Regions from separate parts of the Uliginosibacterium sangjuense genome, predicted to be linked through region 1. Evidence: predicted binding sites of a transcription regulator. Region 1 holds the regulator's gene; the other holds the start of a gene.
The links. The regulator LexA, encoded in region 1, represses DNA repair genes until DNA is damaged. The targets are predictions, from matches to a motif close to ACTGTATNTANATACAGT.

Region 1 (4,769 bases):
GGTCGGTGGTGTAGACGCCGTCGACGTCGGTGTAGATCTGGCATTCATCGGCGCGCAGTGCTGCAGCAAGCGCAACGCCGGTCGTATCCGATCCGCCACGGCCCAATGTGGTGATGTTGCCCACATCGTCCACGCCCTGGAAACCCGCCACGACGACGACGCAGCCCTCTTCCAGGTCGCGCCGCATGCGATCCTCGTCGATCTTGAGAATGCGCGCCTTGGTGAAGGCACTGTCGGTCAGGATGCGTACCTGCGGCCCGGTATAGCTGCGCGCCTTCACGCCCAACTCGAGCAGCGCCATGCACAGCAGGCCAATGGTGACCTGCTCGCCGGTGGACACGACCACGTCCAGCTCACGCGGATCGGGCTTGGCCTGCACTTCCTTGGCCAGCGAGATCAAGCGATTGGTCTCTCCGCTCATGGCGGACACGACCACCACAATCTGGTCGCCCTCGGCTTGCGCCTTGGCAACGCGCCGGGCGACATTCTTGATACGCTCGGGCGTGCCGACCGAGGTACCGCCATACTTTTGAACAATCAGCGCCATTTTCGGGACTAGGGTACGAGTGGCTAAAAGCTCGCTATTTTAGCGCAATCCTCTCTCGAAGAATTCCCAATACTTGGCAGATGCCAGACACTCCGCCGCAGCCAGCATTCTTGTGCCGCGACTACCATGGCAGTTCGGCGCCCACGACAGCCTTTGTGGTCGGCCTACGGATTCCGGGCTCAAATATTCGTGACGCATGGCGCACCCGCGCCCAGCTTCCTTGTATGTTGCTGAAATATTGATCTATACTAACCCAAGCTATAACTTTAGTTATAGCAAGCTGACAACGAAGCGGTATGCCATACAACTTGTCAGTTCGACCAGGCACTGCCGAGCTTGGCAGATAGTTACGAGAAGAATCGTCTGGTCTGGAGGTCGTGCGTTCAACATCTTCGTGGATGAGGTAAGAGATCATATGAAAACCGTCGAGAATCTGGATGTGCGCGAGATTCGTCGCAAACTCGGCCTGAACCAATCGGAGTTCTGGTCACAGATCGGGGTGACCCAAAGCGGGGGCTCGCGCTATGAAAGCGGTCGCGACATTCCCCGCCCCGTTCAGGCCTTGCTTCGCCTGGTCCATGTCGAGCGCATCGACATCGACAAGATCCGCAAGGATGACTTCGAGGTCATCGAATACCTGCGCGCCCACAATCAGGACCTGTACAAGAGCCTGAAGAAGGAAGCGAAGGCCAAGAAGAAGGAAAAGTAATTTTCTTCCGCGCGCGGCGACCTCCCGGTCGCCGCGCTGGGCGCCTCCCGCCCCGCTTCTCTGCCTGGTCTAAGGCGTTTCAGCCGACCAGTTTGATCGCCCAGCCCTTTGGCGTCGCAGCTCCTCGCAGGCAGGTACGCCGCTGGTAGAATCAGCACCTCATTGATGTCGTTATTGGTTGTATCGAACAACCAATACCCGCTCAGCGTTCCCGCCATTCCAGCAGGTCTCCCGTGCTCATCACCCGTCGTCTCGAGTTCGATGCAGGACATCGCATCCCCGACCACCGCAGCCTATGCCGTCATCTGCACGGTCATCGCTATGCCATCGAGGTCACGGTTTCGGGCCGCATCACGCAGCAGGATGGCAACCCACGCAATGGGATGGTGCTGGACTTCTCGGAGATCAAAGCGGTGGTGAAGGCCGAGATCGTGGACCAATGGGACCACGCCTTCCTGGTCTACCGCGGAGACACCGCGATCCTGGATTTCTTGCAGACGCTACCAGAGCACCGCACAGTGGTGCTTGATGTCGTGCCGACCGCCGAGAACCTCGTGGCCGTGGCTTTCCGCCAACTGGCACCACGCATTGGCGAGATCTGCGACAAGCAGTTGACGCTGGAAAGCGTACGCTTGTACGAGACACCCAACTGCTGGGCGGACGCGACACGCGCACAAATGCTGGCCGAATAAGGCCGGTCTCGCATTCCATGCCCCGCCAGGGCCCGCCGGTTCAACGCCCGGAATTCAGCCGCGACTCTTCGTACAGGGTCAGCAAGCCGTAGCTACGACCGCGCCGATACAGCACGTCGAGCATGGCCTTGGCCCAGGAGCGATCGGCCGCACGGCGTGACACGGGACGAGACGGATGTTGGCTGCTGGCGCAGCACAGTTGGCGGTTGGCGTTCATGGCAATGTGTCCTCGCATTGGGGAGAGAATGGCGCTGTGGGCAGCGTCGTGGCTCAGGCGTCGAATTCGTCGCGGATCAAGCCGACAACGACACCTTCGATAGTCAGGGACTGGCGCTGCGGATCGATCACGATGGGCGCCATGTCGCGGTTTTCCGGCAGCAGTTCGACCTGACCGTTGCGTCGGCGCAGTCGCTTGACGGTCACCTCGTCGTCCACGCGCGCCACAATGATCTGGCCGTCGCGCACGTTGGCCGTGCGATGCACGGCAATGAGATCGCCCTCCAGGATGCCGGCTTCGATCATCGACAGACCGCGCACACGCAGCAGGAAATCGGCACGCAAGCCGAACATGTCGGGATCGACGCGCACACGGCGGTCGATACTGGTTTCAGACAAGATCGGCGAGCCGGCAGCCACGCGACCGACCACCGGCAACCCCAGTGCTTCGGTCAAACGGATCCCACGCGCCGAGCCGCCTTCGAGCTGGATCGCCCCCTTCTTGGCGAGCGCCTTGAGATGAGCCTCCGCAGCATTCGGCGAAGCGAAACCGAAAGCTGTGCAAATTTCGGCCCGTGTCGGCGGAGCGCCGTTATGCTCGACGGCGCTACGGATGAAATCCAGGATTTCGCGTTGGCGGGGCGTCAGGTCGTCCATGGCTGCTTGGTTTCCTCGCAATCTCTATTGACTGTATATTCATACAGGAATCCTGAAATTGCAAGTCAACGCTCTGCCGCCGCCAGCTGCCCCAAGACACCTGGGGGCTCAGGCCAACGCTGTGTCCATCACCATCATCACGCAGAAGCCGATGGACAGGCCGATGGTGGCATCTCGCTCGTGACCGTTGCGATGGGATTCCGGGATGATTTCGTGACTCACCGCGAACAGCATGGCGCCCGCAGCGAAGGCCAAACCCCAGGGCAGGAGGCTGGCCGACACGCCCACCGCAATCGCGCCCAGCACTGCGAACAGCGGTTCGACGAGCCCCGTCAGCGCACCGGCCAAGGCAGCTTTGGCGCGTGAGAGACCGGCGCCAGCCAAAGCCAGCGCCACCACCAGGCCCTCCGGCACATCCTGCAGCGCGATACCGGTCGCCAGGCCATCGGCACCGGCGGCCCCCGCGCCGGCTGCGACGCCGACCGCCATGCCTTCAGGAATGTTGTGGAGCGCGATGGCGATGACGAACAGGAGGATGCGCGAAGGCAGCACTGCAGACGCGGTCCGGGTTTCCTGTCCCGTGGCATCGAAGTGGACGTGCGGCATCACGCGGTCAAACCACAGCAGGGCCAGCACGCCCAGCACGAGCCCCATGCTGACGAGGCCACCGGCCGCCCACTTGCCTAAGCCAAGATCCCGCGCGGCGGCCAGTCCGGGCACGATCAGCGAGAAGGCAGTGGCCGCCAGCATCACACCTGCGCCGAAACCGAGCAGACCATCGGCCACACGTGTAGGGATGCGCCGCATGGCCAGCACGGGCAAGGCCCCCAACGCGGTCGCAAGCGCCCCCATGGCGCCACCTTCAAGCGCGCGCACGGCAGGCGGACTCAGTTGCGCAATCAGGGCTGACCAGGTTTGCGTCGCGAGCAGGACGAAGCCCGTTGCGACCAGGAGCAAGCCCGCCAGGCGGCGACTGGAAAGTGGGCGAGGCAGGGCGAGATATCTGGCGAGGCTGCGCATGGCGGTCTCCGTACTGGGCGAATGCGATGGACCCAGTCTATGGAAACCCTTTTAATCAATCCAATTAATCTATCAAAGAATATTGATAGTTAAATCACATGGTCAATTCACGCGGTGAACGCGTCGGGCGGCCCAGATCGACAGCAGGCCGATCGCGCAACTGAGGTAGCCGACCCAGTCGTAACCCAGCAGGCTCCCGCCCTCCCCGGCCTGCATCATGGCGCCAGCGATGAAAGCCGCCGCACCTGAGGCCAGGTTCTGCACCGCCGAGTTGAAGGCCATCACGCGACCGCGCAAGCGCATTTCGGTCGCCGCCGTGACCAAGGCGGTCGCTGGGATGAAGCGGCCGCTGACGAAGATGAAGAAGAGGGCTGCGATGAGCAATTGCCAGCCCAGACTCAGGAGCAGAGTCTGTGTCACCAGCACGATGGGGACGAAACTCGCCAGCACCATCCAGGTAAGCACACGCGCATAGGGGTGACGATCGGTCAGGCCGCCGATCCACGGCCGCGTCACCAGTGTCACCGCACCACCCACCAGATAGATCCAGCTCAGCTCGGCCGGCGCCAAGCCCACGTTGGCGACCAGCGAGGGCGCGATATAAGGAATCACCAGGAAGCCGGCGAACATGACCAGCGCGGTCACAGCAAAAGCCCACCAGTGGTTGGGCACCGACAGCAGCTCACGGTAGCTCGCCAGCATGCTGATACGTGCCTGCCCCAGGTGCCCGCGCACGGCAGGCACAGTACGCCAGGCGAACAACAGGACGAGACCGCACAGGCCGGTGAGGACAGCAAACGGCATGCGCCAGCCGGCATGGCTGGCCAGCAGCAGCCCCGCCGGCACCCCCGCCACGGCGGCCAGCGAAAAGCCCATCATGACCATGGACATGGCACGCCCGCGCCGCGGCGGGGCCACCACGTCGCCC
Region 2 (4,769 bases), 1.2 Mb from region 1:
ATAGATCCACAGCCACTCGCCCGCCTGCGACAGCGCGACGTAGTAATCGCGGCGGACGTCGCCCGGCGCCTGGGCGGCGGGGTCTGCACCCCACCCCGCACTCCACCAGCCGCTCTCGATGCGCTCCGGCCCGGCCAGGCGCTGCAAGGGGCCGCCGTGATGCAGGCTGCCACCCCGCTCCGCCAGACGCCGTGGCCGCGCCAGCAGCCACAGCGGGCGCGGTGGCCCCGGCCGGCGCTGTGTCTCGGCGCGTGCGCCCTCCACCAAGGGCCGCGAAGCGCACTCCGGGCGATGGTCGGGATGCACCATCAGGCCATGCACCGCCTCCTGCCCCAGGCGGGCACGCAGGCGTTCGATGACCGGGTCCAGCGCCTCGGTCGCCGCCTGCGCGAACAGGCCCAGGCTGGTCCCGGGCAGCAGGCGTGGCGCATCGGCACGCAGACTCAGCTCGATCGCAGGCTGGCGCAATTCGAGACGCTCCAGGCGCTCGCGCAGCACCCGCTCCATACGCGGCAGGTCGCGTGTGGCACCGGCAAAGGCCAGGATCAGCTGCGTCGGCGCCTCATCCTCATGCGTCATCGACAGCTCGCACTCGGCCACGCCACACACCCGCTGCCCCAGCCAGCCGGCCAGCCCGGCGAGCAGACGCCGCGCCGCGAACAACAGCATCGGCGCACTCTCCACCTTGGCCGGCAGTTCCATGCCCTGGGCGAACTGCTCCGGAAAAGCGAAGCGCGCCCGCGGATCGGGCGCACTGCCCAGCGCCTGGGCCAGCCGCAGCGGCACACCCGTCCCGAAACGGCGCGCCAGCCCCGCGGCTGGCAGGGCAAACAAATCCTGCAAGGCATGCACGCCGAGGGCGCCCAGCGTCCTGTCGTCACGCGCGGACAGGCCCATCACCGCGACCGGCAGCGGCCCGAGGACCTCAGGCAAGGCAGCCGGATCGACGCAGCGGGCTTCCGCCCCGGCACGCACCAACCATTGCGCTGCCAGGGGTGTAGGCGCGAGCGCCATGTGAAAGGAATAGGCCTGCGCGTGCAGACCGGTGCGGATGGCGTCGAGCAAGACATCCAGGCCGCCGAAGAGACGCAGGCAGCCACCGATTTCGAGCAAGAGCTCATCCTCGGCGGCCAGGCAGACCTCGGGCGTGAAGCCCCCCGCCCAACAGGCCAGGCGCTGCAGCGCCGCCTGCTCCTGCTGCGGCTTGCGTTCCTGCACCAACAACCCTGGCGCCATGCCCAAGGCGGCGGCCAGGCGTAGCCCGACCTGTATGCCCAGGGCTTCGGCAGCCGCGTTGGCACACCACACGCGATGCGCCTCGACCACCACGCTCGGCTCGGCCGGCGGGGCGCCGCCCCATTCAAGCGGCAGACGGAAGAGGCGGAGCGCCAGCCACAGGCTGGCAGGTCGAGACGCATCCATGGCTCAGGCGCAACACGGCCATCGGCACGCCAGGCTGCCGTCACGCACAAGAAGAAGCGCGGAGGAATCGCCCGGCATCCCGCTCACCCCTGTGTCACCAGATGGGGCTTGACGGGTGCCGGCGCGCCTCCTGACACCTGCCGCGCCAGCGCCACCGGGCGCGCCACGTTCAGCCAGAGCGGCTGCGCGCAGACCGGCCCACGCCGCTTCAGGATATCCACCCGCAAGCCCTGGGCACTGCCCGTCAATTGCAGACGCAGGGGTGCCGGCGATGCCGCCTGCGCGGCAGCCTGCGGACGGCACAGGAAAGCCAGGCCGCGGCGCCCCTCGGCCGCCAATTGCAGGCGACGCAGGGATTTGTTGTCGGTCTGCGCCGGCAGCCAGGCCAGCACCGCGCCCACGCCACCGCTGGCGAGCAGCAGCTCGGTGCTCCAGGCAATGTCGTCCCGCCCAGCACGCACGAGCAGCAGGCGGGCCAGTGGAAACTGCGCCGCCCAGGCCGGCGCATGCACCTCACCCGGCGGGGCGACCAGCACGATGGGCGCCTCGGCGGCGCACGCGCGCAAGGCGGGCAAGAGCAAGGACAGCTCACCGATGCCTTGCTGTGCCGCCAGCAACTCGATCAGCGCCCCACGCGGCCAGCCTGCGCCGGGCAAGGCCTCGTCAAGCGGCGCAAAGCCGGTCGGAATGGCCGCCTTGTCCAGCGCGGCCAAGCGGTCGCCGCGCCAGACATCGGGGCGTTGCAGGACGGTCTGCAGGGAAGGCAAGGCGGACATGGCGCGAAGAGAGGGTTGTGTTTATCTGTATTTTTATACAGCAAAACAAAACTTGCCAGTCCACTTGCCGGTTCGCTCCATGCCCAGCACTCATGCCTCTGACTTGTCGACGCAGAGGGGCTCGTCATTCCCGCGAAAGCGGGAATCCACTTTCGCGTGAAGAGCCAGCACTATGGGAACACGTGGATTCCCGCTTTCGCGGGAATGACATGCGGAAAAGAAACAGGCCGGCAAAGCCGGCCTGTCGATCCGTGCTAGACGACGCAGCCTTACTGCGCGCCGCCGATGCTCTCCAGCACCGTCCAGGCGCCCTTCTCCACCTTGTAGACGGTGATGCCGCCGCTCTTGAGGTCGCCCTTCTCGTCATAGGCGATGTCCGGCGCGGTCACGCCGGCATGCTGGATCGTCGCCAGCACCGGGAGATAGGTGGCGGGCTCCACGGAATCCGCCTTCTGCATCGCCGCCAACAGCACGCGCGTCGCGTCGTAACCATAGGGCGAGTAGATCTCCATGTCGCCAAAGCGGGCCTTGAAGCGCGCCTCGAACTCCTTGCCGCCGGGCATCTTGTCGAGCGGCACACCCGCCAGCGAGGCAATGGTGCCTTCGGCCGCTTCGCCCGCCAGTTTGAGGAAGGTGTCCGAACGCGTCATCTCGCCCGACACCAGGGGGACCTTGACGCCAATCTGGCGCATCTGTTTGGCCATCGGGCCGGACTGCGCATCGGTACCACCGAAGAACACCGCGTCCGGCTTGGCCCCCTTGATCTTGGTGAGGATGGCCATGAAGTCGCTGGCTTTGTCGGTGGTGAACTCGCGCGCCACGATGTTGCCGCCGGCCGCCTTGGCCGCCTTTTCGAACTCATCCGCCAGGCCCTGACCGTAGGCGGTACGGTCATCGATGATCGCGATCTTCTTCGCGCCGAGCTTCTCCACCACGTAACGCCCCATCACCGAGCCTTGCTGGGTGTCGGAGGTCATCGAGCGGAAGGTCGTCTTGAAGCCCTGCTGGGTGAAGGCCGGCGCGGTCGCCATGGCGATCTGCGGCATGCCGGCGTCCGAGTACACCTTCGACGCCGGGATCGAGGTACCCGAGTTGAAGTGGCCGATCATGCCCTTGATGCCGCCATCGAGAATGCGCTGCGCCACCTGCGTCGCCGTCTTCGGGTCGGCCATGTCGTCCTCGGCGAACAGCTCGAACTTCACCGCCTTGCCACCAATCACCGGTTTCGTTTCGTTCACGTCGTCGATGGCCAGTTGCACACCGTTCTGATAACCCTTGCCGTAATGGGCCTGTGGGCCGGTCAGCGGTGCCGAGAAGCCGATCTTGACGACCTGGACTTCGGCTGCGGGTGCCGCCGCCGGTGCGGCTGCCTCGTCCTTCTTCGGGCTGCAGGCGGCAGCAAGCAGTGCCAGGCCCGCCAGAGGCAGCAGGCGCAAGGGATTGCGAGTCGTCATAAGGGATGTCTCCGTGGAGTGGATCAGGGCAAAGAAACAGATGTTGACCGAAAACGATGCGCCCGACGCCAGGCTGGGTCAACAAACCCGTGCCCCTGCGGGCGACCACTACCCTCCCGGGCAAGCCCGCAGGCTGTGCTTGCGCCGTCACCTGAGCCCTCTAACCTACAGTCTGGCGAGACGATCCGCGCCAGCCCCAAAGCACACCACAAAGGAGAAGAGTCCATGCGCATCTATTTCGCCACCAACCGCAATCCCAACGACCCCGACAAACCCACCGACTTCGGCAAGACTTTCAGCGCCAACGGGCTGACCGACCTGCGCTTTGGCTGGGCGGATGTCAGCGGCAAGAAACTCGACAAGTACACGCTCACGGTGGCCGACGAAAAACTGGACGTCGGTCTCGCTGCCGCCAGCGTGGGCGATCTCAGCAAACAGAAGCTGGGCAGCAAGGCGATCTTCGAGGAGGTGCAGCGCGAGATGCAGGCGCAGAAGCAGGACTGCGTGATCTCCATCCACGGCTTCAACTACAGCTTCGCCGAGGCGATCCAGCGCACCGCGCAGCTCAAGGCCTTCTATGGCGACAGGCCAATGAGCTTCTTCCTGTTCACCTGGCCGTCGGACGGCTCCATGCTGCCCTTCAAGGCCTACGCCAGCGACCGCGACGACGCGCGTGCATCCGGCGTAGCCTTGGGCCGCGGCCTGCAGAAGCTCGCCAGCTTTCTCAGCAGTTCGCGCCCCGAGGACTTCTGCGGCCAGCGCGTGCATCTGTTCGCCCACAGCATGGGCAACTACGCGCTGCGCTGGGCGCTGCAAGGCATCCGCGGCAGCACCGGCAGCAAGCTGCGCCGCCTGCTCGACCAGATCGTGCTGTTTGCGGCCGATGAGGACGACGACGCCTTCGAGCTGGAACACAAGCTGGCCGGGCTGCCCGACATGGCACGCCGCGTCACGGTCTATCACCACCCCGGCGACAAGGCCCTGGTGGTCAGCGACGTGACCAAGGGCAATCCGGACCGCCTTGGTGCCGGCGGCCCGCGCAACGCGCGCCTGCTGCCCGACAAGGTGAGCGTGGTGAACTGCGAGCCGGTCGTCGGCGGCCTGGACGACATCACGA

Region 2: a site for LexA is predicted at 2,223-2,240, ahead of imuA (translesion DNA synthesis-associated protein ImuA). Genes of this name have one in related genera too.

What each region holds. Positions count from the first base shown of each region.
Region 1 is NZ_CP101132.1:2,916,006-2,920,774, forward strand. Features, by position in the region: gene NMB43_RS13500 (aspartate kinase) at 1-547, opposite strand, end outside; gene NMB43_RS13505 (helix-turn-helix domain-containing protein) at 963-1,256, shown strand; gene queD (6-carboxytetrahydropterin synthase QueD) at 1,490-1,948, shown strand; gene NMB43_RS13515 (hypothetical protein) at 1,989-2,165, opposite strand; gene lexA (transcriptional repressor LexA) at 2,219-2,821, opposite strand; gene NMB43_RS13525 (ZIP family metal transporter) at 2,930-3,841, opposite strand; gene NMB43_RS13530 (MFS transporter) at 3,944-4,769, opposite strand, start outside.
Region 2 is NZ_CP101132.1:1,703,243-1,708,011, reverse strand. Features, by position in the region: gene NMB43_RS07780 (Y-family DNA polymerase) at 1-1,422, opposite strand, end outside; gene imuA (translesion DNA synthesis-associated protein ImuA) at 1,506-2,198, opposite strand; gene NMB43_RS07770 (branched-chain amino acid ABC transporter substrate-binding protein) at 2,468-3,652, opposite strand; gene NMB43_RS07765 (alpha/beta hydrolase) at 3,878-4,769, shown strand, end outside.